Regions from separate parts of the Neobacillus sp. S1115 genome, predicted to be linked through region 3. Evidence: riboswitches for the same ligand, from Rfam matches in the RefSeq annotation. Region 3 holds a riboswitch; each other region holds the start of a gene.
The links. Region 3 has a riboswitch for lysine ahead of ACZ5B7_RS23780 (aspartate kinase). Riboswitches for the same ligand answer to the same signal wherever they lie in the genome.
Positions count from the first base shown of each region.

Region 1: it holds a riboswitch for lysine, as region 3 does, so the genes downstream of both, ACZ5B7_RS26225 (ABC transporter substrate-binding protein) here and ACZ5B7_RS23780 (aspartate kinase) in region 3, are expected to answer to the same signal.
Region 2: it holds a riboswitch for lysine, as region 3 does, so the genes downstream of both, ACZ5B7_RS20440 (amino acid permease) here and ACZ5B7_RS23780 (aspartate kinase) in region 3, are expected to answer to the same signal.
Region 4: it holds a riboswitch for lysine, as region 3 does, so the genes downstream of both, dapA (4-hydroxy-tetrahydrodipicolinate synthase) here and ACZ5B7_RS23780 (aspartate kinase) in region 3, are expected to answer to the same signal.

Region 1 covers NZ_AP038275.1:5,323,131-5,330,551, reverse strand. Annotated here, with positions in the region: gene ACZ5B7_RS26245 (copper resistance CopC/CopD family protein) at 29-1,600, shown strand; gene ACZ5B7_RS26240 (YcnI family copper-binding membrane protein) at 1,621-2,271, shown strand; gene ACZ5B7_RS26235 (amino acid ABC transporter ATP-binding protein) at 2,493-3,215, opposite strand; gene ACZ5B7_RS26230 (amino acid ABC transporter permease) at 3,212-3,895, opposite strand; gene ACZ5B7_RS26225 (ABC transporter substrate-binding protein) at 3,993-4,787, opposite strand; lysine riboswitch at 4,856-5,040, opposite strand; gene ACZ5B7_RS26220 (M20/M25/M40 family metallo-hydrolase) at 5,221-6,870, shown strand; gene ACZ5B7_RS26215 (TVP38/TMEM64 family protein) at 6,968-7,421, shown strand, end outside.
Region 2 covers NZ_AP038275.1:4,215,795-4,223,215, reverse strand. Annotated here, with positions in the region: gene asnS (asparagine--tRNA ligase) at 1-804, shown strand, start outside; gene ACZ5B7_RS20460 (hypothetical protein) at 863-1,036, opposite strand; gene ACZ5B7_RS20455 (DUF2089 family protein) at 1,258-1,629, shown strand; gene ACZ5B7_RS20450 (SHOCT-like domain-containing protein) at 1,630-2,016, shown strand; gene ACZ5B7_RS20445 (hypothetical protein) at 2,019-2,288, shown strand; gene ACZ5B7_RS20440 (amino acid permease) at 3,173-4,654, opposite strand; lysine riboswitch at 4,756-4,945, opposite strand; gene ACZ5B7_RS20435 (YitT family protein) at 5,217-6,032, shown strand; gene ACZ5B7_RS20430 (PH domain-containing protein) at 6,109-6,723, opposite strand; gene ACZ5B7_RS20425 (DMT family transporter) at 6,944-7,421, shown strand, end outside.
Region 3 covers NZ_AP038275.1:4,853,161-4,860,581, forward strand. Annotated here, with positions in the region: gene ACZ5B7_RS23770 (succinate dehydrogenase cytochrome b558 subunit) at 1-404, opposite strand, end outside; gene ACZ5B7_RS23775 (YslB family protein) at 825-1,268, shown strand; gene ACZ5B7_RS23780 (aspartate kinase) at 1,364-2,581, opposite strand; lysine riboswitch at 2,685-2,862, opposite strand; gene uvrC (excinuclease ABC subunit UvrC) at 2,929-4,704, opposite strand; gene trxA (thioredoxin) at 4,836-5,150, opposite strand; gene ACZ5B7_RS23795 (electron transfer flavoprotein subunit alpha/FixB family protein) at 5,319-6,296, opposite strand; gene ACZ5B7_RS23800 (electron transfer flavoprotein subunit beta/FixA family protein) at 6,338-7,111, opposite strand; gene ACZ5B7_RS23805 (enoyl-CoA hydratase) at 7,225-7,421, opposite strand, start outside.
Region 4 covers NZ_AP038275.1:4,082,881-4,090,301, forward strand. Annotated here, with positions in the region: gene ACZ5B7_RS19750 (NAD(P)-dependent oxidoreductase) at 1-308, opposite strand, end outside; gene ACZ5B7_RS19755 (D-2-hydroxyacid dehydrogenase) at 331-1,263, opposite strand; gene ACZ5B7_RS19760 (alpha/beta hydrolase) at 1,362-2,315, opposite strand; lysine riboswitch at 2,544-2,724, shown strand; gene dapA (4-hydroxy-tetrahydrodipicolinate synthase) at 2,837-3,724, shown strand; gene ACZ5B7_RS19770 (sulfite exporter TauE/SafE family protein) at 3,925-4,695, shown strand; gene ACZ5B7_RS19775 (LytS/YhcK type 5TM receptor domain-containing protein) at 4,730-6,034, opposite strand; gene ACZ5B7_RS19780 (hypothetical protein) at 6,250-6,378, shown strand; gene map (type I methionyl aminopeptidase) at 6,427-7,167, opposite strand; gene ACZ5B7_RS19790 (dienelactone hydrolase family protein) at 7,295-7,421, opposite strand, start outside.

The DNA of each region.
Region 1 (7,421 bases), 470 kb from region 3:
TTTAGGTGCTTCTTGTAGACAAAGAGAGGTGATAGTTATAAAACAGCTTAGATATATCATTTTATTTTTTCTTTTATTATCACTAGCATTTCCTCGAGCTGCTTTCGCCCATGCCGTATTAGAAGAGGCAACGCCGGCTCAGGATAGTCACCTGCAGTCTTCCCCAAAGGAAATTACTCTAACGTTTAATGAAAGGTTGGAAAATGAATTCTTTATTCTCAAGGTTTTCGATGAGAACGGAGAGGAGATTGGGGGACCAAAGGCCAAGCTAAGCGTTAATCATAAGCAATTAAGCTTGGACTTACCTAAACTTTCAGATGGGAATTATGCAGTATCCTATCAGGTGGTTTCCGCGGACGGGCATCCTGTAAAGGGTTCTTATATTTTTTCGATTGGGGCAGGGTTTACTGAAAAAAGTAATACTGCACAGATTCAACAAGAAAATGAGTCACCTTTAACATCAGTAGTACGGATTTTCTATTATCTTGTGTTGCTTCTTACCACAGGCTGGATTTTGTGGGGAGCATGGCTGCGAAAAGAATTGGCGGAATCTACGGACATTAAACATAGCTATGAAAATTGGGCACGACTTTTGCTAGTTGTCCTTTTGCTAGCCAATATTGGGTTGGGTGCCGTATTGGCAGGAGGGTATCTCGAACAATGGAGTCTGAGTAATATAATTGCCATGATTACCGATACAACAGCGGGGATATCTTGGATGTTTACAATGATTTTATTGCTTATTGGTGTTGGCATTTTACTCCGCAATCCTTTGGTAGATAGTGTCTGGGTATTGCTGGTTCTTGGGGCAAAAAGCGTAAATGGTCATGCATTTGCCTTCGAGCCAAGGATCATGACCGTTTCATTGGATTTGCTTCACTTGCTGGCAGCAGCCATTTGGGCGGGCGGTTTACTCTATATTTTGCTTTATTTTAAAAAGTTTCAAGAACATGTACAAAGGTTTTTGGGAATATTTTCTACAGCAGCCCTAATCAGTATGGTGGTGTTGATTGGAACCGGATTGCTATCTACCTTTATTTATTTGCCAAAAATCCAATACGTTTTGGACACCCGGTGGGGAACCTTGCTATTGATTAAAACTGTCCTCGTACTAGTAGTGATCGTTGTTGCCGGAATTTTGCGCTTTTATTTAAAAAAACAGTCGAAGGGAAATATTGCTAAACTGGTAAAGCTTGATTTTATCCTGATGATTAGCATTGTGGGGATCGTGGGCGTGTTCACCTACCTTAGCCCGATTCCGGCAAATAAACCAATGCACTGGTATGAAAAGGTGGAAGGAATAGATTTTACAACAACCATTTCACCTAAGGTCCCAGGCACCAACTCATTTATGGTGGAGGCGAATTCCCATGAGCAAGGTCTGGGAATCAAACGAATTGAACTTAATTTAATATTTAAGGACAATTCTGATGTCGCTCCGATTCATGTTCCACTAGAGGTTTACGATCAAGGGAAGTATGCCCATTTTATGACCGATGGCAGCTATCTGCCGTTTGCCGGGAATTGGACTGCAGAAGTCCGGATTCTGGATTCTGAAGATAATGAAAAGGTGTATCATAAGGATTTTGTTGTCTATTAACAAAAAAAGAGGAGATTTTCATGATGAAAAAGCTTTTAACATTTATGTTCTCGATGATTGGGGCATTATCCCTTTTTGCTGGCGCGGCCAGTGCCCATGTTACCGTACAGCCGAGCGAAACTTCTCAAGGAAAATATGAAGTATTCACGGTTAAAGTTCCCTCCGAAAATGAGCAGGTACCAACCACTAAGATTGAGGTGAAAATTCCTGAGGATGTTGATGTAACCCGTTTTGAACCAAAGCCAGGCTGGAAATATGACGTTCAAAAGGATGCACCAGGAAAAATCACAAGCGTTATCTGGACGGCAGAAGGCGATGGATTGTCATCAACTGAATTTGCGATGTTTAACATGTCCGGAAAAGTCGGTGACAAAGCAGAGAGAATTGTCTGGAAAGCCTACCAAACGTATCAGGATGGAAGTGTCGTAGAATGGGTCGGGGCAGAGGATGCGGACAAGCCTGCTTCAGTCACCGTTGTCCATCCGGCGGTTGCAGGAGATAACGGGCATGGTCATGGTGCTGCCCAAACAGATAAAAAGACCGATACTGCTGCAGATCAAAATCAAAAAATGGAAGATGTAGCTTCGTCGAACGTACCGCTCTTCCTATCTATTGCAGCATTGCTTGTAGGGTTAATTGCTTTAGTGGTTTCCTTAAAAAAGAAATCCTAGGTTTATAAGAACCCTTTGTTCGGGTATTTCTACTGTATTTTATCCGATTTTGTCCGTAGGCCCTAGTCCTACGGACACTTCCTTCTGTTTTCGTGGTGGTTTTGTCCGAAGTGACGAAAGAAATAAAGGCTGTCGAAGTTTTTCGACAGCCTGAGGTACATGGCTTTTATGAGCCTGTACCTTTTTTTCTTAAACAAATGAATTATTTCGCCACGATAATCTTATAGAATCTGATTTAAAAACCTTTGTGTCCGCTCGTGCTTTGGATTTGAGAAGATTTCACTTGGATGTCCTTCTTCTATTATATTGCCGTCGGCAAGCATAACGATTCGGCTTGCTACTTCTTTTGCAAAGCCCATCTCGTGTGTCACGATGACCATTGTCATTCCTTCACGGGCTAAATCCTTCATTACTTGAAGTACCTCGCCCACAAGCTCAGGGTCCAATGCCGAAGTTGGTTCGTCGAATAGCATGGCTTTTGGCTCCATTGCCAATGCTCTGGCGATGGCCACACGCTGCTTTTGCCCGCCAGATAATTGGTCTGGGTAGAAGTTGGCTTTATCCTGGAGGCCTACTTTTTTCAGGAGGTCCATTGCTTTAGAACGGGCCTGATCTTTAGATACACTCTTTACATGAACAGGGGCCTCAATGATATTTTCCAGCACGGTCATGTGCGGGAATAGGTTGAAATGCTGAAATACCATTCCCACTTTTTCTCTTATCTTATTAAGATTCGTTTTTGCGGGATTGATTTTTTCCGTATCGATGATAATGTCTCCGGCTTCTGCTGTCTCTAAAAAGTTTAAACAGCGGAGAAGGGTACTTTTCCCTGAACCACTCGCACCGATTAGGACAACAACCTCTTTTTCTTTTACGTGTAAATCAATATTTTTTAAAACTTGTAGTTCCCCGAAAGATTTTGATAGATTTTTAATTTCAATCATGCGGCTGCTGCCTCCTTCGGTCTACTGACATCCAACCTTTTCTCCAATCGGTTTGTGAACCACGTGAAAATTAACACGATAATCAAATAATAAAGTCCGACAACAAAGTAGGTTTCAAATGGCATATAGTTTTCCCCTTGGACGGTAAGGGCAGTGTTAAATAAGTCTGTTACAGAAATATAGGCAACCAGGGAAGAATCTTTTAAGCTGATAATGAACTGATTCCCTAGCGGCGGGATGGCTCGTTTGAAGGCCTGTGGAAAAATAATTCTGCGCATTGCAAGCGGGTAGGACATCCCTAGCGATCTTGCAGCTTCCATTTGCCCGCGGTCAATCGATTGGACAGCCCCCCTGAAAATTTCCGCTATATACGCACCGGTATGAATGCTTAACGCAAGCGCCCCGGCAGTAAAGCTGTCAAGGGTTAGAAAATTCGCGATTCCATAATATAGGAACATAATTTGAACGATTAACGGAGTCCCGCGGATAAGCCCAATATAAATATCAGAAATCCAATTAAGAAATTTGATAGAAGAGATTTTAAAACTGGCAAAGATGATTCCAATGATTAATGCAAATAGCAGAGAAATAATTGTAATGGAAATCGTCATCCATGAGGCTTTCAAGAAGGCCATACCATGCTCATTCAGGATGCCGATAATGTTTTGCCAAAAAGTCATGATTTCATTTCAACCTCCTTTGAAAAAACGTAAGCCCCAAGCATGGAGCTTACGTTATCCAATTTTCCTATTTTGCGTCTTAAAGATGTGCGGGTGCTTACTTTTCAAGTAAGTTTTCGTTGAACCATTTTTTGCTGATTTTTTCGTAAGTGCCATCCTTCTGCATGTCGTCAATGGCTTTGTTGATTTTATCAGCAAGCTCTTTGTTACCTTCTGCAACCGCAACACTAACGCGGTCCTCATTTAGCAGGTTGCCAATCGGCTTTATTTTTAAACCTTTTTCGTTTTTCGCATTCAAACCGACGATTTTATCAGTAATAACGGCATCTAAACGGCCAATTGCTAAGTCTTGAAGAGCGTTAACATCAGATGGATATCCTTTTACTTGATCGGATAGTTCCAGGGCCATATCTTTCCAAGTGCTAGCCTGGATTACACCGATTGTTTTTCCCTTTAAATCATCTTTTGAAGTAATATTACTGTTGTTCTCAGCCACAAAGATTTGGGCGCCGGATAAATAATATGGGTTTGTGAAGTCTACTTGCTTATCACGTTCAGGTGTTGCTGTCATACTTCCGATAATCGCATCGTATTTTTTAGCTTTTAAACCTTGGATGATCGTTTCCCATTGATTAGTCACAGGATTTGCTTTTACACCAATTCTTTTAGCAATCTCATTTCCAATCTCTACGTCAAAACCAGTTAATTTGTCATCTTTCTTAAAGTTTAATGGCGGATATTGCCCGCTCATCGCAAACGACAGTGTACCCTGTTTAATTAGACCTAAATCTTCACCCTTTGCCTGGTTTGTTTTAGCTGTGTCTTTCGAACCGCATGCTGCTAAAATCACCAGTAATGCAGAAACTACTAATATCATAAGTTTTCTCATGATGCTTCCCCCTTTTTAATATAAAAAGCACCGTCCATGTGACGGTGCCTGACACCCTCATTAAAAGCTTTGAATTAGATAGTTCTCCACAATTCTTAAAGGAATTGTGACAGTTCTGCCCCATTTCGAGTGCAGCCCCAGCCCTCTGAAAACAGTGATTTCAGATGCTTCGGCGATTTATCCTTTTTCCTATTTTCATAGATTTCACTGAATCTCCAATAGGATACTTATATAAACCGCGACCTCTACCTCATCTCAAAAGCTTAAAGATGAGGAATTAATATTCTTTTCGCAATAATTAGTATAAGTAAATATTTATACATAATCAAGTATAAATTCACTAGAATATTTCCCCATTTGAAAAGACTTGACGAAAATTTGTTAATTGGTATACATTTTTCTACAATACTAATCTTATAAAAAAGGGGTCAGAATGATGCTGCAATGCCGTGAGGATGTATTGGCATTCACGAACCAGCTCGTGAATATCGAAAGTATTGTGAATACAAAGGGTGAAAAAACAATTGCCCAATATTTATATAAATTTATTTCTGCTTTTCCTTATTTTTCAAAAAATCCTTCTCACATGACGATGTCTCAAACCATACAAGATGAACATGAAAGATATAATGTATTGGCATTTGTCAAAGGTACAAAAGGGAATAGCCGCCGTACAGTCATTTTGATGGGACATATGGACACGGTTGGAATTGATGATTTTAATCATCTAAAAGAACATGCGTGTTTTCCGGATCAACTAATGGCTGCGTTAAAGAGGGAGGAACTGCCGGCTTCAGCGAAAGAACATTTAGAATCGGGTGACTGGCTGTTTGGGAGAGGCGTACTTGATATGAAAAGCGGAGTGGCCAGCCATCTCTATCTATTAAAATACTATTCTGACCATCCGGAAGAGCTTGATGGAAATATCGTCTTTTTGGCAGAATGTGATGAAGAGGACAGCTCTCACGGAGTTTTATCTGCCTTAAAGGTTCTGAAAAGCTGGAAGCAGGAGCATGGTTTTGACTATGCTGCGGCGATCAATTCCGATTTCGTCTCCCCGCGCTTTGCAGGAGATGAAAATCGCTATATCTATATGGGGACAGTAGGCAAGCTTCTGCCATCCTTTTTTATTACTGGTGCAGAAACGCATGTTGGCTCTTGCTTTGAAGGGCTTGATCCTAACTTTATCGCGGCGGAGCTGACGAAGCAGATTGATTACAATCCCGAGCTTTGCAATGAGGCCTTAGGTGAAATCACGGTTCCCCCTGTTTCTTTAAAACAAACAGACCTGAAACCGTCTTATACCGTTCAGACCGCGTTGTCTGCCTATGTATACTACAATTTCTTCATCCATTCCTGGTCTCCAAAGGATGTACTGGTAAAATTAAAAGAGCAGGCTCGGATTGCATTTGAAAATGCCTTGAATGCTTTTAATGAAAGATATAAGCAGTTTAGCAGCTTAAGCGGCGAACCATATTTCAAACATCCTTGGCAGCCAAGAGTGTTCACATATGAAGAAATGGAACAACAGTTGGTTATGGAGCACGGTGATACCTTTATCACGCATATGAATCAATTTAAAGAGAATTTAATGGAACATAAGGAATTGGATACACGCATGTTTGCGGCAAGGGTCGTAGAAGAGGCATGGAATTGGATGAAGGACAAAAACCCTGCCATTATCCTGTTCTATTCATCACTATATTCACCAAGAATTGAGTTGTCCGGCAAGACAGGACAGGAACAGGCCCTGATTGATGCTTTAAATCAGGCAGTAGAATCGATTCAGCCAGCCTATCCACATCCAATCGTAACGCGGAATTTCTTCCCGTATATCTCAGATATGAGCTTTGTAGCTCTAAGTGATGACGAAGAAGGAATAGAGGCTGTTTCCAATAATAATCCTGGCTGGGGAACAAAGCATTACGTGGAGTACCAAGACATCCGCGACTTAAATGTGCCGGTCATCAATATTGGCCCTTATGGACTAGATGCCCATAAAAAGCTTGAAAGAATGGAGATGTCCTATTCCCTTGAAGTGGTGCCGAATCTGACCAATCTTGTCATCCGAAATTTATTAAAATAATGAAACTGGGTGTCCTAAAAGGGGCGCCCTATATTTTTTTGCCGGTAAATTATAAAATGGAAGAATGTTATAAGGAACGATATGATTGGAGGAACAGATGGAGGCGCACATATTAGCTTGGTTTGAAAACAGCGGCACATTTGCAATATGGCTAAGTATCTTGTTGAATATCATCATTAGTTTCCTAGGGGTTGTTCCGAGCGTTTTTCTAACTGCGGCCAACATCACTTTCTTCGGATTTGACCAAGGTCTATTAATTTCGATTCTTGGTGAGGCCTTTGGAGCCATAATTAGTTTTTATTTATATAGAAAAGGTATCAATAGGGTAAAAAACAAGATTGCGATAAAAAATAAATTTTTAGATAGATTGCAAAATACGCAAGATATGGAAGCATTTTGTCTGATATTCGCACTTAGGATTTTTCCGTTCATCCCTTCTGGAATGGTGACGCTTGTTAGCGCTGGAAGCAAGGTTGGGATTATTAATTTTTCCATCGCTAGCACGTCGGGGAAAATTCCTGCCCTATTAATAGAGGCGTACTCCGTGAAGC
Region 2 (7,421 bases), 640 kb from region 3:
GATTTCTTTGGAAAAGAAACTAATTTAACAGTAAGCGGCCAGCTTTCTGCCGAGTCCTTTGCTCTTGCATTCCGCAATGTCTATACATTTGGTCCAACATTTAGAGCGGAAAATTCCAACACGGCAAGACATGCGGCTGAATTCTGGATGATTGAACCTGAAGTGGCTTTTGCGGAGCTTCCTGATATTATGGACCTAGCTGAAGAAATGGTGAAATATGTAATCGGATATGTGTTAGAACAAGCTCCGGAGGAAATGGCCTTCTTTAACAGTTTTGTGGAGAAGGGATTATTGGATCGCTTAAACAATGCATATACAGCCGACTTTGGCCGAGTCACTTACACAGAGGCTATTGAACTTTTGGAAAAATCAGGCGAGAATTTTGCTTATCCAGTTGAATGGGGCCTTGATCTGCAAACTGAGCATGAGCGCTATTTATGCGAAAAGGTCTACCAAAAGCCGGTGTTTGTCACAGACTATCCAAAAGAAATCAAAGCCTTTTATATGCGCTTAAATGAAGACGACAAAACGGTGGCAGCGACTGACCTTCTTGTACCGGGAATCGGGGAATTGATTGGCGGCAGCCAGCGTGAAGAACGTGATGAGGTTCTTGCTGCGAAAATCAAAGAACTTGGCATGAACGAAGAAGACTATTGGTGGTACTTAGAATTAAGAAAATACGGCGGCACCAAGCATTCCGGCTATGGCCTTGGTTTCGAACGACTGATCATGTATCTAACCGGAATGACCAATATCAGAGACGTGATTCCATTCCCAAGAACACCAGGAAATGCAGATTTTTAAACTAATTAACAAAATGAGAAGACCAACCGAGTGGTTGGTCTTCTCATTTTGTCTGAATCTAAAGTTCTTCTAATTCTTCCTCGAAATAAAATAAACTCGGCTGTTCTTTGACGATATAGGAATATCGCTTCATATTTTTTATATATTGCCACTTTAAAATCGTAACTGTCTCTCCGGTTGTTTTAATGCTCACCATTTGTCCATTTTGGTATCGATTATTGGTGTTTTTCAAATTAAACACTCCTTCTGTTATCTAATTGAGTATACCACATATTAACAAAACTGTTTGGTTGTTCAGGAGATGTTTTTTGTTGCTTTGAATCTAACTTATTTTTTAATATTAGTTTTAACAAATTTAATTTTTTAAATAAATTAAATTAAAAATATTAATTTATACTTTAAATTTTTATGAAAGTAATGTATGATATGGGTAATAAAGGAAAGGGGAATAAAATGGCTTACCCGTTAATTACCAATTGTCCTGTTTGCAGCAAACAATTAAACATTACCAAACTACGGTGTAAACATTGCCACACGACCGTGGAAAATGAATTCGAATTATCAAAGCTTGCCTCACTTGGACAGGAACAGCTTCATTTTATTGAAATTTTCCTGAAGTGCCGCGGAAGTATTAAAGAAGTCGAAAAAGAACTTGGGATTTCTTATCCAACAGTAAGAGGAAAATTAGACGACATCATTTCGGCCATGGGCTACTCAGCAAACCGAAAGGCGGAGGTTGATAAGAAGAAGGTCGTATCCATGCTGGAAAAAGGGGAAATCACTGCCGAAGAGGCTATTGCCTTATTAAAAGAGGGGGATATGTAAATGAAAGATGAAATCTCTAGAGTGTTAACGTTGGTTGAGGAAGGCAAGCTTGATAAAGAAAAAGCGACTGAACTAATTAACGTCCTTCAAGGGAAGGAACCAACTGTTGAATTAAAGAAAGAAGCCTCATCATATGGCAGCAAAATGCTAAGAATCCGTGTTAATTCCTATGAAGGTGATAATGTTAATGTCAATCTTCCCATTAATCTTGTGAAAGCAGTGTTGAAGGTGGGCACCAGCATTGCCGAAAGAATTCCGCAAGCGGAAAAGTATGTGAAAGATATCAATGTAGATTTGTTAATAGAAGCGATTGAAAACGAACTAGACGGCCAAATTGTGGATGTTACTTCCGCAAATGGCGATAAAGTGTTTGTGGTGATTGAATAAGCATGTTAAAAGTGGGCTTAAAGATAAAAGAAAGAAACTTCAATGTACCCGTTCCTTATGTTGTCTTAAATCTTCTAAGTTCGGTAATCACGTCAAGACGATTTATTGGCTTTATCAATAAATCAATTGAAAAAGGCGGGGAAAAGTTCGTCCTTCCACAAATAGAAAAAAGCGATTTAAAGCCTTTATTAGATGGTCTAACCAAGTATAAAGGCCTGTTGTTAGTGGAAACGAAATTAAAAGATGGGACAGAAGTTACCATTATATTATAAAAAAATGGCTCCCAGGGAGCCATTTAGATTGTCGAGAAAGGGTATGTTTCTCGGCAATTTTTTATTTTGTCTAAAATCTAAACCTTCGAATTTTTATTGATTTATTGTCCCTGCTAAAAGGCCTGTTGATTTCCACTCCGGGCACTCGCTTTCCGCGGGGAGGTCCTGGAACCTCCTCGGCGCATTTGCGCCTGCGGGGTCTCCAGTGACCTCTATTTCCCGCAGGAGTCGAGTGCCCTCCGCTCCAATCAACAGGGAGGCAAATCACACTAAAGAATTGCAAACACTTTTTCCAACCTTGCAAAGTGTGTTGCAATCCTTTTTATATTTTTGGCATGCTGCAGTATGGATAGTCTATTCAATTCAATCCGCATCATTGTTCTTAATTAGCTTAATGAGGACATTTCTATTTTGGATTCCTTCGACTTTGTCCTTCATCAGTTCTATGAGGGACATTTTCATATTGGACTCCTTCGATAAAGTCCTTCATTTGCCTTATGAAGAACATTCTTTCTAAGATTCCTTTGATTTTGTCCCTCATGGATTTACGAGGGACTTAAAAAAATAAGAGGATTAGTTGTGCGTCCATTTTTCTTACTATAAAAAGGATAAATTAAACCTTGAAATCCACTAATTTTATTATTTATTGTGAGTTAATGCTCCATATTGAAGAACCTGTTGATTGGAGCGGAAGGCGCGAAGACTCCTGCGGGAGTACGGGGCAGGGGAGACCCCGCAGGAGCTTTAGCGACGAGGAGGCTTCCCGACAAGCCCGCGGAAAGCGAAGCGCCTGGAGCGGAAATCAACAGACATATTTAAAAGAGCCTTACATAAAAAAAGAGCTGCCCCCTAAAAGTTACACTTTTGGGACAGCCTCTTTTATTTTAATTATTTAAATCACACTTCTTCAAAGGAATTACCTTTGTTTTCTTTGTGAATTTATAGCCTAACCAAAGGATAAGGAATAATGGCAGACCGATATAGGATACTAATACACCGTTCCAATCAATATGGTCGCCCATAAATGCTGAATAGTTTTGCCCAATTACGACAATGGCGCAAACAACAAAAGCAAAGATTGGGCCAAATGGGAACAACTTTGATTTATATGGCAATAAGTTTAGATCTTTGCCTTGTGCCACATAAGCTCTGCGGAAGCGATAATGACAAATCGCAATTCCTAACCACGCGATAAAGCCGGACATACCTGAAGCATTTAAAAGCCATACATAAACTGTACCATCGCCAAAAAGGGATGCCAGAAAAGCAAGTGTTCCGACTAATGCTGTTACAATTAAAGCATTAACTGGCACACCATTTTTGTTCAATTTACCAAGGAATTTCGGTGCTTTTCCTTGACGTGCCAAATCCCAAAGCATCCGAGTCGATGCATACATTCCTGAATTACCTGCTGATAAAACAGCTGTTAAAATGACTGCATTCATGACAGAAGCAGCAAATGCGATTCCGGCTTTTTGGAAAACAAGCGTAAATGGACTTACAGCAACATCTCCATTAGCAAGGTTTTCATTTGTATAAGGAATAATAAGACCGATAACAAGAATAGCTAACACATAGAATAAAAGAATTCGCCAAAAAACTTGCTTTACTGCACGTGGGATTGATTTTTCTGGGTTATCTGTTTCACCCGCTGCAACACCTAAAAGTTCAGTTCCTTGGAAGGAAAATCCAGCTGCCATAAAGATTCCAAGCATGGCCATGAAGCCGCCATGGAATGGTGCATCTCCAACTGTAAAGTTTTTAAAGCCGATTGCTTCATTTCCCATAATTCCAAAAATCATTAATGTACCAGCAATGATAAAGATCACAACAGTTATAACTTTAATTAATGAGAACCAATACTCCGCCTCGCCAAATCCCTTAACAGAAAGATAATTTAACAAGAACATGATAACTAAAAAGAGGCTGCTCCACAATAGTGAAGGAGAATCTGGAAACCAAAATTTCATAATCATTGTTACAGCAGAAAGTTCTGCTGCAATCGTAATGGCCCAGTTGTACCAATAGTTCCAGCCTAGGGCAAAACCAAGGGATGGATCCACGAATTTCGTAGCATAGGTACTAAAGCTTCCTGCAACCGGCATGTAGGCACCCATTTCAGCTAAACTTTGCATTAAGAAATAAACCATAATGCCGATAACAAGATATGAAAGAATCGCTCCGCCAGGTCCCGCACTATGGATAGCTCCGCCGCTGGCAAGAAATAATCCGGTCCCGATGGTTCCACCAAGAGAAATCATCGTAAGATGGCGGGACTTTAAGCTCCGTCTTAATTCATTTTTATCATTTTTTGGACCCGTGGGCCTAGTGTATATTTCGTCTTTTCTTACCTGCGCTGTTTGCATGTTTATGACTCCTTTAAATTTTTTTATTGGAAGGAGTTTGGAATAAAAAATACCCTCGAAGCAGATTCGACGGCATTTGTATATACCCCGCATCATACCTTCCGAAAGATAGCTCAACACGTAAAGCTGGTAAGGCTAAACGTGACAGTTCTGTTCCTGTTCGGAGACAGCCCCAGCATGTTTCTCCAGAGAGAAAAACACACTTCGGCAGCTTTTCCTTTCAAACGGAGTCAAAAACATCTCTGCGTCTCGTCCATTTTACTGATAAAAACCGCGACCTCTACCTCATCGGTTTTGATGAGGATTTAATATTAAAAATGATATATTACTAGAGTATATACGTTTTAATAAATTTGTCAATATTATATATTGGAAACGAGGGATTAGGGCTTTTTGTAAGGTGAATATTAATGTAATATGCCTTTATAATTATTCAACTTATTCTTTGGGTGCTATTTCCAGATAATTAATTGTTTTTTAAATATATTAATTAGTTTACATCCTAGCTATGAATCGTTATCATTTTTTTAAAATAAATAGTGGAAAGACAGGAGAAATATTCATGCAGATGGTTGGAATTATGATCGGCTCTTTTGTAATTGTAGCTGCATTCAATCTTTTCCTCATCCCTCACGAGGTTTTAAGTAGCGGGATGAGCGGAATTTCGATGATAATAGGAATGATTACCCCCATAAACACAGGAGTGGCTAATCTTTTGTTGAACCTTCCCCTTTTAATCATTGGCTATAAAATGCTGGGAAAAAGATTTATCTTTAATTCAATCTTTTCAGTGTTCGTTATTTCTTTAGGCCTTTATTTAGTACCAGTATTTCCAGTCGCGAAAGATACCATCCTCTCATCAATATTTGGCGGAGCTTTGACCGGTCTAGGGGTTGGAATCGTATTTCGAAGCTCGGGTTCAACGGGTGGATTTGATATCATCGGAATGATTGTTTCCCGGAAGAAAGACTTCCCAATCGGGGTGCTACTCTCCGGAATGAACGCGGTTGTCATTGTAATTAGCGGATTTTTATTCAATTGGGATGCGGCCCTCAATACGTTGGTTTCGATTTTTGTTACAGGAAAAGTGGTTGACGCTATTTATACGGACCATGTCAAATTAACTTTAATGATAATAACAGAAAAGGGAGAAGAAATGAGAAATCATTTGGTGGCCAACTTATACCGTGGACTCACCATTATGGATGGGGTTGGAGGATATACAAATGGCAGCCGAAAGATTTTAATCTCGGTCATTTCAAGATATGAGTTAAACGAGGTAAAATCTCTTATTTCTGAAGTCGATCCGACAGCTTTTGTGAATATTACAGAAACGATAGAAGTAATGGGGTTGTTCCATCGGCCTAGCCCGCATTAATGTTTTTAAAAAAATAGGCCGTCTCAATACCATGGGAGTTTAGTTCCCTTTAGGTGACGGCCACTACTTTGTATTTTTAATTGTTTATATATTTTTCAAAAACAAAGCCAAAATCTTTGACACAATATTGTTTTTTACTTTCCTCGAGCCACTGGAATGCAGCCTGATTCAACATTTTAAATTGAACAACCAAATTGTTGTCAGAAGTGGAGACGCGCCCTAATGTTGTGGAAGCGACATCGAGACTTTGCTTGGCAAACTGAAGGGAAATATCATTTTCATGAGTAATCTCGGAAATTTTTATAAGTGCCTTGTATAAATCTTTGACTTCTTCGATATACTTTTTATGAATGTCAACGGAGAAAGGCTGAGAGCCGATTTTGAATTTGATTTCCACGTCTAGGTCGACTGTACCAGCCGTTTCCAACATAACATCTGATATTTTACTTGTGGCATAGCTGTACCGATGAAGCATCCGCTTTTTGCTTGTAGCACTAGTACCATCAAGATGGATGAGAGCATTGTTTGTAAAGCAATACTCATCAGATTTTGATTTAATTAAGAAATAAATCTTTTCATTATCCTCATGCATCACGTAATCATCGGCATCCACTTTATCATAATCGGAAGGCTTAATCACCGACCCTACATCACTTAATCCCAACAAATCTGCAGCCACTTTTCCAAACATAGTGTCAACCTCTTTCTACTTATAATATTTGCCATTCTTATGTACGAATTTGAGGAACAGAGGTTTCGTTATTTGAATGACAATTTTAAATTTATTTCCAACATTTTTAGAATATGTATTTTATTTTAAGGGAATTTCAGTATTAACAAATTATTCAGACATCTGTTATACTTTAAAGTATTGAACTATTCAAAGCTGACAAGAGTTAAAGGGGAAAACCATGCGTCCTATCATTTTAGGCATCTTTGCCGCTTTCTTTTTTGCATTTACATTTATTTTAAACAGGGCAATGGACCTTGCTGGTGGAAGCTGGGTTTGGAGTGCATCACTAAGATATTTCTTTATGATTCCATTTCTATTGCTTATTGTAATGGGTAGGAAAAATTTTAATCCGCTCTTGAAAGAGCTGAAAACGGCACCAGCAAAATGGATTTTGTGGAGTAGTATTGGTTTCGGTTTGTTTTATGCACCGATTTGTTTTTCTGCTTCCTATGCCCCCGGTTGGCTAATTGCTGCAACCTGGCAAATAACCATTATTTCAGGTTCTCTTTTAGCTCCTCTTTTTTATGAAAAGGTTATGACCATTGACGGCCCTATTATAGTGAGAGGGAAAATTCCCTTTAAAGGGCTGGCAATGTCATTAATCATTCTGCTGGGAATCGTTTTAATGCAGCTTGAGCAGGCCGATACCCTTTCAG
Region 3 (7,421 bases):
ATATCATGCATCATTTGGAAGTTAACCTCAGCACCAAATGCAGCGGCAATACGTGTTTCCCACACATGCCATGCGATAAAAATAAGAGTGATTACCCCTGATACACGCTGAAGCAGGAACATCCAGTTTCTAAAGAAACCAAATCTTGAAACATTGTTTTTTGCTGTAAATGCAATGTACAGACCATAGATTGCATGGAATAGCAAAGGTAAATAAATTACTACTGTTTCAAGGACAATACGGAACGGAAGTGTCCCCATGAAATTTGCTGCCTTGTTGAAGGATTCCACTCCTTCTGTTGCAAAGTGGTTGACAATCAGGTGCTGAACAATGAATACCCCGATTGGGATAACCCCAAGCAACGAGTGCAGTCTCCGATTGAAAAATTCGCGATTCCCCGCCATTGATTTACCCCCTTTTAAATTTTAAAAAATGATGTTAAGTTTTAACTTCCTTCATTAATATAACCTAGCATCACTGTGACAATTATGTGACATGTCCATTTTACTCCCAACATCATAGAGCGTCAAGGAAACGGATACATAAAAAAGCGTTGAAAACTAAAATTTTTATAATATATTGATATTATGATAGATATGAATTTCAGCATGTTATCATTTTGTAAGCGCTTTATTTTTGCTTGTAATTACCAACATCTTACGGGAGAATTTTTTTCCTATATCGGAAACGATAATTATGATAAGAAATAAGAACATATATTGTAAAATAATAAATTTCTTTGCGACTTCTTTACATTATTAGAAAACTGTACTGAAACAGAACTCGATTTGTATATAATAGAATGATAGAAAGAGGGGAAGTAAATGAAAGATAGTGCAGTAATGGACCAAGATCTACAAACGCCTGAACCAAGGACAGTCTCTATATTTGGCTATGAATTAATTAGAGAAGTTCTTCTCCCTGAGATTTTCGGCAAGGACACTCCTGAAATTCTTTACTGGGCAGGGAAACGTCTCGCTCGAAAATATCCTTTGGAAAGCTACGAAAGCCTGATAGATTTTTTTGCAAAAGCTTCATGGGGTGAGTTAGAAATTAAGAAGGAAGCAAAAAATGAGCTGGAACTCGAGTTGGCAAGTCCAATGATTGTATCGCGTGTTAAATCAAAAGCGGAAAACTTCTTTCAACTTGAAGCAGGCTTCCTTGCTCAGCAAATCGAAGTCCAAAAAGGGGCTATTGCGGAAACCTTCGAACACCCGGTCAAAAAATCGAACAAAGTTTGCTTCACAGTCAAATGGGATAAAGACTAAAAGAAAGGGGGGCAAAGCCCCCCTTTTCTTAACGCATAAATTCAACTACGCCTCATGAACCTTCCAGCCGGACTCGCCAATCGGCGAGTTTTCATTTAATTTTGCCCAAGTTCAAATGCCTCGTGCAGGGCTTCTACTGCATTCAGCATATTTTTTTCTTCTACTACAGCCGATACTTTGATTTCTGAGGTGCTGACCATCTTTACAGGAATATTGCTGTTCGCAAGAACCTCAAACATTTTCGCAGCCACACCAGGATTAGAAATCATTCCGGATCCAACAATTGATACCTTTGCCAGTTTATTCTCAGCATCAAGCTGGTCATAGGCAAGTGTTTCTTTATTGTTTTCGAGCACATTTAAGGTTGGGATCCAATCATCGGTATGGATGGAAAAGGAGAGATTGGCTGCTCCCTCTTCTGTTGTGCTTTGAATAATAATATCCACGTTAATGTGATTTTTGGCCAATGTCGTAAAAATAGTTGATAAGCTTGTTAATGAATTTCTAAGCCCTAAAACAGTAACCCGTGTAATTCCATCTTCAAACGCGACTCCGCGTACGACTAAATTTTGTTCCATCGTTGCTTCCCCCTCAATTACAGTTCCTTCAACCTTTTCCATGCTAGAGCGGACCTCAAGCCTTACATTATAATTTTTTGCAAACTCGACCGCTCTTGGATGTAGAACTCCCGCACCCAGATTGGCCAGTTCAAGCATTTCATCATACGATACTGATAATAATTTCCGAGCATTCTTGACATAACGGGGATCCGTTGTAAATACCCCGGTTACATCGGTATAAATATCACATTTATCCGCATTTAACGCAGCCGCCAACGCAACGGCAGTTGTATCGGAACCCCCGCGTCCGAGCGTAGTGATTTCCCCGTCTTCAGTAACCCCTTGGAATCCGGCCACAATGACGACTTTTCCAGCATCAAGCTGGTTTTGAACAGCATCAGTGTTTATTTTCGAAATCCTTGCATTGCCGTGAACAGGCTCTGTCATAATTCCAGCCTGCCAGCCTGTAAAGGAAACAGCCTCCAGCCCTTTTTGGTTTAAGGCCATTGAAAGCAATGCGATCGTTACTTGCTCACCTGTTGAGAGCAGCATATCCATTTCCCGCTTATTCGGCTGCTCGGATATTTCCTTTGCCATATTAACAAGCTGGTCCGTCGATTTTCCCATCGCCGAAACAACGACCACTACTTGGTTTCCACGTTCCTTTTCCCCCCGCACACATTCTGCGACATTTAGAATTTTTTCAATGCTGCCAACGGAGGTCCCGCCAAATTTCTGTACTATTAAACCCATGTCTTCCCCTTCTCTCAGTCATTCTTGTAAAAAAATAAAAAGCAATGGGAGCATATCCCATTGCTTTGAAAACACAAAATTAACATTTTCGCGTTAGTAGACAATGAAAGATAGCGCTCCAAGACAACGGTCTTGACAATCCGGCATTTTTTCAATGACGAACCAGCGGAGAAAATAATGAGAGTTTCCCTACTTCGGCGAACATTCCCTTTCAAAGCCTATCGTTGAAGCTCATCCTTCTCCAGGCCTTTACTCTTGAAGCTCGCACCTCTACCTTCACTTTACTTATAAAAGTGATAGTCTATTAAATTTTTATTCATTATAGCATAGTAATATTAGAGTGACAATTATTGTGACTGAAGTTTTTTTATTAATTCTTCTGCCACATTTTGGGGAATTCCAATCCCTCTAAATTCCTCAAGAGTTGCCTCTTTCATTTTCTTAACGGAGCCAAATTCCTTTAATAGCTGCTTCTTCCGTTTTTCGCCAATCCCAGGAATGTCGTCAAGTAAGGATTGGAATGCAGTTTTACCGCGTGTCTGCCGGTGGAAGGTAATCGCAAAGCGGTGAACTTCATCCTGGATTCGCTGGAGTAAATAAAATTCCTGGCTATTCCGGGCAAGCGCTACAATTTCTAATGGATTCCCATACATAAGCTGTGATGTGCGGTGCTTCTCATCCTTGACCAGTCCAGCAAGAGGAATGTCCAGCCCCAATTCATTTTCTAGTACATCGCGGACAGCTTCCACATGTCCCTTTCCACCGTCAATGATGATCAAGTCAGGCAGTGGAAGCTCTTCCTTTAGAGCCCTCGAGTATCTTCGCCTCGTTACCTCTCTCATCGATTCATAATCATCCGGGCCTTCAACAGACTTAATTTTATATTTCCGGTATTCCCGCTTGTTTGCTTTGCCATCTGTAAAAACAATCATCGCTGAAACTGGGTCTGTTCCTTGAATGTTAGAGTTATCAAAGGCTTCTATCCGGTGGGGAGTATAAATGCCAAGCATTTCTCCGAGATTTTCAACGGCTTTGATCGTTCTTTCCTCATCTTTTTCAATAAGAGAGAACTTTTCATTCAAGGCGATTTTCGCATTTTTAATTGCCATTTTGACAAGGTCCTTTTTCTGGCCCCGCTGCGGCTTAATGACTTTTACTTCCAATAACTGCTCAGCCATCTGCAAATCCACATCGTCCTGGATGAGAATTTCCTTCGGTTTAAAATGGTTCGTCTTTTGATAAAATTGGCCGAGGAAGGTAAGGATTTCTTCTTCCGGCTCATTATAGATAGGGAACATCGAAACGTCTCGTTCAATCAGCTTCCCTTGCCGCACAAAAAATACTTGAACACACATCCAGCCTTTATCAACGGCATAGCCGAATACATCACGGTCAGTAAAATCAGTCATCGTGATCTTTTGTTTTTCCATGATCGTTTCAATATGAATGATTTTGTCACGGAATTCCTTTGCTCTTTCAAAATCAAGCTCTTCCGCGGCAGCCTGCATTTTTTCTGTCAGGTCCTTTTTTATTTCCTTATAACCGCCATTTAAAAAGCGGGTAATTTCATCGGTCATTTGTTTATACTGTTCTTCAGATACCTCATTTACGCAAGGCGCCAGGCACTGCCCCAAGTGATAATAGAGGCAAACTCGGTCAGGAAGCGTAGAACATTTGCGGAGCGGGTAAATCCGGTCAAGCAGTTTCTTTGTTTCGTTGGCCGCCCCTACGTTGGGATATGGCCCAAAATACTTACCTTTATCCTTTTTTACTTTTCTTGTAATAATTAGCTTTGGGTGTCTTTCCGCAGTCAGCTTAATAAATGGATAAGTCTTATCATCCCTAAGCATAACATTATATTTCGGGTCATATTTTTTTATTAAATTTAATTCAAGCAGAAGTGCTTCGATATTGGATGAGGTCACGATATACTCAAAGTCTTCAATCTCGTTTACTAAGCGAAGGGTTTTCCCATCATGTGAACCGGTAAAATAAGACCGGACACGGTTCTTTAATACCTTCGCCTTACCAACGTAGATAATTGATCCTTGACGATCCTTCATCAAGTAGCAGCCGGGCTGGTCCGGCAGCAGTGTTAACTTTTGTTTAATGGTTTCATTCATTCCGGCCGCTCCTCTCCACTTAGAGTTTCTCTTCAAATTTTAAATCAATCTGCCAGTAAATTAAAGAGGGAGTCTTTAGAAAAAAGAAAACCTTAACCGATGTACCGGTTAAGGTTATTTTAATTGAGGGCTTATAGATGCTTTTGAAGTAAGCCAGCTAAAGCTTCTTTTGGTTGGAAGCCGACAGTTTTATCAACAACTTCACCGTTTTTCAACACTAGTAAAGTTGGAATGCTCATTACTCCAAAATTTGAAGCTGTCTGTGGATTTTCATCCACGTCAAGTTTCGTAATTTTTACTTTATCTCCCATTTCAGAATCAAGCTCTTCTAAAACTGGCGCAATCATTTTGCAAGGTCCGCACCATGGTGCCCAGAAATCTACAAGAACAAGACCTGAACCTGTTTCAGCCGCAAAGTTTTGATCTGTTACGTGTGCAATAGCCATTTTCATTGCCTCCCTAATTAATACTTAAATCTAACGAAAGTATAACATCGTTTGGAAAATCACGCTAATAATCTGTTTCGCAGGTAATTTTCCCTTTTTGCCTAGTAAGTATTCTATGCAAACTCATGATAAAGGCGAGCGGAACATCCCGCTCGCCCCCATTATTTATTATGAATGAACTTTAAGTTTTTTAAACTCTTCCGTTAAAAGTGGAACAACTTCGAACAAGTCACCAACGATACCGTAGTCTGCCACTTTGAAGATGTTTGCTTCGGGATCTTTGTTAATGGCTACAATAACTTTAGAGTTGGACATACCCGCAAGATGCTGGATAGCGCCGGAAATACCGCAGGCAATGTATAGGTCTGGAGTTACAACCTTACCAGTTTGCCCGATTTGCAGGGAGTAATCGCAGTATTCAGCGTCACACGCACCGCGGGAAGCTCCTATTGCTCCGCCTAATACAGCAGCCAATTCTTTTAGAGGTGCAAAGCCTTCTGCGCTCTTCACGCCGCGTCCGCCGGAAATAACGACTTTTGCTTCGCTCAGGTCTACACCTTCAGTAGCTTTTCTAACTACCTCTTTAACGATGGCGCGAAGGTCTTTGATTTCTACAGAAAGGGAAGAAACTTCGCCGCTTCTTGACTCATCTTTTTCAAGTGGAGCAATGTTATTTGGTCGAACGGTTGCAAAGATTAAACCGTCAGTCACAATTTTCTTTTCGAATGCTTTACCAGAATAGATTGGTCTTGTGAAGACAACGTTTCCGCCAGCCACTTCAACAGCTGTAGCATCAGAAATTAGACCTGATGAAAGCTTAGCTGCAATTCTTGGAGAAAGGTCTTTCCCAAGTGCTGTATGACCGAAAACAAGACCTTTAGGCTTTTCTTGGTCGATGACAGCTAATAGTGCTTGAGAATAGCCATCTGATGTATACTGCTTTAATTTTTCGTTTTCAACAACAACGACGCGGTCTGCACCGGATTGAATTAATTCTGCACCAAGGCTTTGTACTGCTTCTCCAAGCAATACTCCTACTACTTCTCCGCCTTCAGCAACAGTTTTAGCTGCAGCAACTGCTTCAAAAGATACATTACGTAAGGATCCGTCGCGAACTTCTCCTAAAACTAATACTTTTTTAGACATTAGTGTTTACCTCCTGCAAATCAATTTTTATGATAAACCGATTAGACTACTTTTGCTTCAGTGTGGAGCAGTTGAACAAGTTCTTTTACTTGGTCGGCTAAATCGCCAGATAAAACCTTGCCTGCTTCTTTCTTTGGCGGCAGGTAAATTTCAATTGTTTTTGTTTTTGCTTCCACATCATCTTCTTCAAGATCAAGATCATCTAATTCCAGCTCATCAAGAGGCTTTTTCTTTGCCTTCATGATACCTGGCAATGATGGATAGCGCGGCTCGTTCAAGCCTTGCTGAGCAGTAACTAAAAGCGGAAGGCTTGTTTCGATTACTTCAGAATCACCTTCAACGTCACGAGTAACGGTCGCCTTTGTTCCGTCAATTTCCAGCTTTGTAATAGTAGTTACATAAGGAATATTTAGAAGTTCAGCCACACGCGGTCCAACCTGGCCAGATCCGCCGTCGATGGCAACATTTCCGCCAAGGATTAAGTCGGCATTTTTATCTTTTAAGTATTCAGCAAGAATTTTGGCAGTTGTAAATTGGTCGCCGTTTTCAACATCATCCTCAGTATTGATGAGAACAGCCTTATCTGCACCCATGGCAAGCGCAGTACGCAATTGCTTTTCAGCTTCTTCGTTGCCGACAGAAATAACAGTTACTTCGCCGCCGTTTGCATCACGGACCTGAATCGCTTCTTCGATGGCGTATTCATCATAAGGGTTAATGATGAATTCAGCACCATCTTCATTGATTTTGCCGCCGGAAATCGTAATTTTTTCCTCTGTATCAAAGGTTCTTTTCATTAACACAAATATGTTCATGGTTACCCTCCTAAATATTCAAACATTTGTTTAGTTTGAAAGATTGAGAAAATTTTTTATAAAAAAATATAATAAGCTTCCTAGCGAGCACTCGCTCGGAGGACTAGGAAAGTTTATTCACCTTTAAAATGAGGTTCTCTTTTTTCAATAAAGGCTTGAATGCCTTCTTTGGCATCTTTAGAAACAAATACTTCACCAAATAGTTCTGATTCCCGCTTTACACCTTCATAAAATTCTTTTGTTTTTGAATAGTTTAATAGTTCAATAGCGGCTTTGACAGAGCCAGGGCTCTTCTTGGCAATTTTTCCAG
Region 4 (7,421 bases), 770 kb from region 3:
GAAGTTGCTGGAGCTATCGTACTCATTGATAAATGGATACCGCCCTGACCAAGCACTTCCCCAAACCCATTTGGTCCCAATACTAGCTCTTCCACTGCCTGATCGTTTGCCACCATCGTAATCACGATTCCGCCAGGTACTGCGGCGTCTGCTGGCCTGTTCACTTGCTCGGAGCCAGCTTCAACAACTGCCTTTGTTTTCTCGGGAGTTCGATTGTAAACCTTCACCTGAAAACCGGCCTTCAATAAATTCATAACCATAGGCTCTCCCATATTTCCAAGGCCGATAAAGCCGATTACTCGTGTCATTTTCGTTCATCCTCCTGTTATTCTAATATCCCTTATTGGTATCTACTCTATTGTTAAGAGGTTTGTTTTCTTCCAAGTTTCTGAGTGTATCCAAAAAACACGCCGCCCCTTCTTCAGGTGTCGTTACCGCTGAAATATGAGGGGTAATCAGTACGCCAGGATGTTTCCATAATGGATGATTTTCCGGCAGCGGCTCCTGTGTAAAAACATCCAAGACAGCATACCGGACCTGCCCGTCTTCCAAAGCTTGCAGCAATGATTCTTCATCCACCGATGCTCCCCGCCCTACATTAATAAAACCGGCATTTGTTACTTTTTGAAAGACTTGACTATTAAAAAATCCAGCCGTTTCTTCCGTCAGCGGCATCGTGTTGATGATCACATCCATTTCCCCTAGGATGGTAAAATGAGATTCAACAGCCAAAGCCTCTTTAAAATACTCTTTTTCTTTTCCACTTTGGGAGACGCCGTAAACCTCCACTCCGAAACTAGAAAAAAGCTTGGCGACAGCCTGCCCAATTTCACCGGTTCCATAGACCATCACTTTGAGTTCATTTAATAGCTTCGGAGTCCGTTGCTGCCATTTTTTCTGCAGCTGTAATTCCCGAAACTCCTCGTGACATTGTAAGTCTCTTAATATGTAGCTTAAACAATACTCTCCGATTCTTTGACCAAACGTACAAACTGTCCTTGTTAAAAGTACACTATCGTCCCAGGTCTTTTTATATAAAAAGCGGTCAACTCCCGCACCGAGCGAGTGCACCCATTTTAAATGACTGTAATCGTAATCCGATTTGAGATTAAAAGATACAAGTGCATCCGCCCATTTCAAATCCTCCTGAGTCACTTCAGCCTCGGGGATATAACGGAAATTCTTTTGGACGCCCGCATTTTGGATGTATGCTCGAAGCTCCTGATACATGGGGCTGACAATTAAAATATTTTCGATTTTCACAATAATTCACCTCTTCAACATTAACTCCATTTTAAGGATAATTGGGAAAAAACTCAAAAAAGAAGAGCAAGGCTGTAAATCCCCTGCTCTCTACCTCATTATTTGGAAGCTGCAGATGCTTTTTGATGAACAAATTCCTTCATCAAATCAAAGGACTCCACAGCTTCATCCTGGTCCGCAAAAAATTGCAGGAAACCATGGACCATACCCTCAAAGCGTTTAGCGGTTACTGGAACGCCCGTATCACGTAACCGCTTTGCATACATTTCCCCCTCATCTCGCAGCACATCATACTCCGCCGTTAAAACCAATGCCGGCGGCAGACCGCTTAGATCCTCTGCTTTGATTGGTGATGCATATGGATGCTTTCGGTCCTCTTCTTTTTCAAGATATAAAACCCAGAAAAGTCTCATATGAGTGTTTGTTACCCCAAACCCATCGGCATTTTTCGAATAGGATGGGTAGATGGAGGAACCATCTAATGGATGGAAATCGATAACAGGATACATTAAGATTTGTTTAGCGATTTTTGGCCCCTGCAGGTCTCGCGCCATTAAAGTCACCGCAGCCGATAACGCTCCTCCGGCACTGTCGCCTCCGACAATAATATTATTTGGATTGCCATTTAACTCAGACGCATGCTCAGCAGCCCATTTCACCGCTGCATAACAATCCTCAGGGGCGGCTGGGAACGGATGTTCAGGCGCTAATCGATAATCAACCGAAATAACTTTTGCACCGGTGTGAATGGTTAATAATCGGCCCAGCACATCATAGCTATCTACATCACCAACGACAAATCCGCCGCCATGGAAAAAAAGGAACAACGGAAACGGACCTTCACCGGCTAGCGTATAGATACGAATAGGTACTTCCTGCCCTTTAGACCCATCGATTGTACGATTTTCAATGGCTTGTACCTGAGGTCTTTCGTTTTCCGGCGGCAGAAATGCCAATGCCGCCCCTCGATAATTGATTAGATCTTCCGTTGTGTTGAGCTCTCCTAATGGATTTCCCGCTAGAAATTGCTCTACATATGGTCTTAATGTCATCCAAAAACTCCTCTCGTATTTTAAAAGATTATGAGGAGAAATCGCATCGGTGCTACCTTCGGTCAAGTTTACCAGTGATTTCCTTTACTTATATATGATGATACCCAGTTTCCATATAACTATCAATAAATATACGATTTTAGTATTTTTTATCAAAAACCCTTGAACAAATAGGAATATTCTGTTATATTAATTTTAATTACATACTTCTTACTTCATACCTTATGAAGTGAGGATAGAGGCGCAAAGACCATCAGTAAACCATCCAAGGGTAATGAGACCCGTTGACGGTGGCGGAAAGGGGAATTTGCCGAAGCTTCTGAGGATCTCATTGTTCCGGGAGCTGGTTCTGTTATTGAATAAATACAGAATTGTCATATAGGAAACTATATGGAGGGCTATCTCACGCAGGGGAACTTGTAAAATTAACGTTTCTGATGCAGCTGTTGGGCCTTTCCCGCAGCTGCTTTTTGCGTTTGGCCTTACCTCTTTTTAAAAATAATTTTAAAAGGGTGAAATTCATGTACTTTGGCCAAGTTTTAACAGCAATGGTGACTCCGTTTGATCAGGATGGCGAAATTGATTTTAATGCGACGAGAGATTTAGTAAATTATTTATTAGCGAATGGTACTGACGGGTTGGTGGTTTGTGGAACAACCGGTGAGTCCCCTACCTTATCAACTGAGGAAAAAGTGGCTTTATTTAAATTTGTGGTTGAAGTTGCGGACGGGAGAGTTCCCGTTATTGCAGGGACTGGCTCAAACAACACAAGAGCCTCAATCAGTCTAACAAAGCTAGCAGAAGAAGTCGGTGTAGACGGCATCATGCTCGTTGCCCCATACTATAATAAACCATCCCAGGAAGGCATGTATCAGCATTTTAAAGCGATTGCTGAATCTACTTCTCTTCCGGTAATGCTTTATAATATTCCAGGGCGCAGTGTCGTCAATATATCTGCTGAAACGGTCATCCGCCTTTCTCAGATTCCTAATATTGTAGCGGTTAAGGAAGCTAGCGGCCACTTGGATGACATGGCCGAAATTATTAAACAAACTGCTGATGACTTTTCTTTATACAGCGGTGATGATGGAATGACCTTGCCGGTGCTTTCGATTGGCGGCGTTGGTGTGATTTCCGTTGCATCCCATATTATCGGGAATGAAATGCAGGATATGGTGTCACGCTTTAAAAATGGGGATTTAGCAGGCGCTGCTGCTGCACACCGTGAATTACTGCCAATTATGAAAGCTTTATTTGCAGCACCAAGCCCAGCACCTGTAAAAGCAGCCCTAAATATGAAAGGGGTCAACGTCGGCGGTCTGCGCTTGCCGTTAATTCCTTTAAACGAAGAGGAAACCAGAACACTTCAGAATGTCCTATTGCAAAATAGGGAACTGGAAGTTATTTAGAGTAATACCCGAAAGCAGGACAAATCGAGCGGGCTCCCGTTCGATTTGTCCTGCTTTTTTTAATTTCTGCTTCCCCCCCTATCCTCACTGCAAAAATATTTCTTTAATAAATTCAGAAAAGTGTTTACAAAACCTTCTTCAAACTCTATAATTCACATATATTTACTCGGAATTAGTCACAAAAGAAGGAGGCCCCCAACATGAGCATAGGAATTGCATTAATGGGATTATTAGTTGGTTTATTGGTAGGTCTAACAGGGGTTGGAGGGGCAGCGTTGTTAACCCCGGTGCTCATCATGGTCGGAATTCAGCCTTCCATTGCGGTGGGAACGGACCTAGTTTACAACTCCATTACCAAACTGTTTGGAGTCATTCAGCATTGGAGACAGAAAACGATTAACTTTAAACTCATGAAGTATCTTGCAATCGGAAGTGTCCCAAGTGCAACAGGAGCCATTCTCATCCTTCAGGTCTTTGAAAAATATTTCCACAATCAAGAACAAATTATCAAACATGGACTTGGCTATGTCCTTATTCTAGTGGCCACAGCCATTTTAATTAAGACATTTTTTGATAATAAAATCAGGCCGAACCGCTGGCAATTAAGGCCGATTGAGGAAAAACGAACATTAACAATTTTAATCGGTGCCGGTTTCGGCTTTATCGTCGGCCTGACTTCAATAGGATCAGGATCATTATTTGCCCTTGCCATGCTATATCTCTACCGTTTGAAAGGATCTGAGCTGGTTGGCACCGACATTGCCCATGCCTTTTTATTAGTGACTGTTGCCGGACTCCTTCACGCGAATGCCGGAACTGTCAATTATATGCTTGTAGGGAACCTGTTAATCGGGTCGATCCCAGGCGTTTTAGTAGGGAGTACCTTATCTTCAAAAGTACCGACAAAGCCCCTTCGTACGGTCATCTCAGCGGTCATCATTTTTAGCGCGTTAAAACTTATCGGATTATAATAAGAAAGAGCTTAAACGTTTAAGCTCTTTTTTGTTAAAATTCAGTTTCTAACTTTAAATGGCTATCCATCTGAACCATTTTATATTCTGTTATAAAGGCAGGTAATGTGATGGTAATGGTCGTTCCAACATTTAAGATACTCTCAATATCAAGCTTCCCGTTCATTGTCTGAATGGTTTTCACCGCGACCATGGAACCTAATCCTGTACCCTTTGTTTTACTGCTGTAGTAAGGCTCACCGAAGCGGTTTATTTGCTCTTTGCTCATGCCGACACCGGTATCAACAATTTTAACGGTGACCTTATTTTTTTTAAGCGCTGAAACAACATGAAGCTCCCCGCCGTTTGGCATTGCTTCGATAGCATTTTTTATTAAGTTTAAAAAGCATTGGCGAAAATAATTCTTATTCCCTTGAACGGTTCCTTGACCAAGATTATCTGTAATAATCACAGAGCTCATTTTTGCTAAAGGATTCATGATATCAATGACATTGCGGATCTCTTGTTCGATTAGAAGTGGTTCTACTTTTTCAATTGCTGGTTTTGCGAAGGCCAAGTAATCACTAATAATCGATTCCGCATTATGAAGTTCTCTTTCTATATGTTCAATATAGCGTTTCTTCTCGTCTAGAGATAGATTAGGAGATTTCAGCAATTCAATAAATCCTTTTACAACGGTTAAAGGATTTCGAACTTCGTGTGAAATACTTGCCGCCAATTGGCTGACAACCTCCATTTTTTCAAACTTAACTATTTTTGATCGGATATACATAGCATCAGACAATAATTCAATGATATATACCATAAAAAACATAAGAATAGGAGGCAGAATGATAAAATAAAAAATGTATGCTTCTGTCACAACAAATATATCAGACATCCATAAGGCGATATAAGTCGTAAAAACCTCAAGGACAATAGTCAGGAATACGGAACTGATCAATTTATTTTTTCGATTATACCTATTAAATCTTCCTGAAAATAGGGCTGTTGCCACAAATATCACAATATATACAACTAATGTAATATCATTCATACCGTAAATGGCAAAGCGGGATGTTAACATCATCACCAATAGAACAGCCCCGACTGGCCATCCGCCATAAAGTGTTCCAATAAATACTGGAATTTGCCTCAAATCATGTACACAATACTGGTCAATGTATATCGGGAATTTCATACAAAGTATGATCGGTAAACTCATGCAGGCTGTCAGAAGGGTTTTCCGATACTGTTGAAATTTTTTGACGTTATCAACTAACACAAAAAACATTAACAGACTGACAATTATATAAAACACATTATCTAAAACATTGTGATTAATATAAACAAAATCCATTGCAGGCAGCCCCTTCATGTTTTGTGTATTTCCAAGGTTAAAATAGAGAAAACACAGCCCATTTATTATAGCATTTACATACTTGTAATTAAAGGAAAATTTCGCCTTATACGTTTATCAATAAAAATTTCCAATGAATATTTTTTCATAAATACTTGCATTATATGAATGGCTAATTTGCCAAATTAACGAAGGTACATATGAAAGGAGAACCCATGACAAATCGTAATAACAATCGTAACCAGCCTCATACTGGCAGCAACGATGCTGAATTTGGCTCCGAATCATCTTTAAGTAAAAAAGAACGTAAGAAAGCGGCAAGGCAAAACAAGAAAAATCAATAAGAAAAAAGGATAACTCTTCTCCAAGGGTTATCCTTTTAACGTTCGCTCCTATTTAGTTACGATGATCGGCCCATTTTTCGTCAGAATCAACGTATGTTCGATTTGAGCGACAAAGCTTTTTTCCGTAATGTAGGTCCAGCCGTCGCCTTTTTCATATACCTCTTCCTCATGTGTGGAAATAAATGGTTCGAAGGCGATCACCATTCCTTCTTTCAGTAGCTCATCATCCCAAGGTTCATGGTAATTGTAGATATGGTCTGGGCGTTCGTGAATTCTTCGGCCAATTCCATGACCTGTCAGGTTTTTAATAACGGTGAATCCATGCTGCTTAGCAGTTTGATAAACCGCTTTGCCAATCCCGCTCTTTTTTGACCCTGGTTTTGCTTTTTTCAGGCCAGCATCAAAAGCTGCTTGTGCCGTTTCACATAATTTTATCAGCACTTCGTCCCCTTGACCGACAACAATGGAAATGCCCGTGTCTGCGAAATAACCATTCTTTGAGGCCGACACATCAATGTTAACGAGGTCCCCTTCATTAATGACGCGATTGCCCGGAATCCCGTGGGCAACCTCCTCATTAACACTAATACAGGTATAGCCAGGAAAGTCATATTCCCCTTTTGGCGCGGAAATGGCCCCTTCTTTTTCAAAAAGCTGACCGGCAATTTCATCAAGCTCTTTCGTAGTGATACCTGGCTTGGTCCGTTCCACCAATTCATCACGAATAGCACCGACAATCCGGCCAATTTCCTTTATTCCATTGATATCTTCTTCTGTTTTAACAATCATGCAATTCCCCTACTTATGTTAGTTTAGTTTGTCAAAAGACTTATAAATTCTATTGTAGCCTTTCTTTTTCGAAAAAAACAAGTAAAAAACAGGTACTATAATTTCGTTAGTACCTGTTTTCTTGAAATTATTCGGCGGTAACCTGATGCAAGAACGTTAGCGCTTTAGCAAAAGAATCCCTTGCATAGCGTGCATTATAAGTTGGATTCGTATCATTAAAAAATGCGTGCGGTGCATTAGGATAGACAATTGCT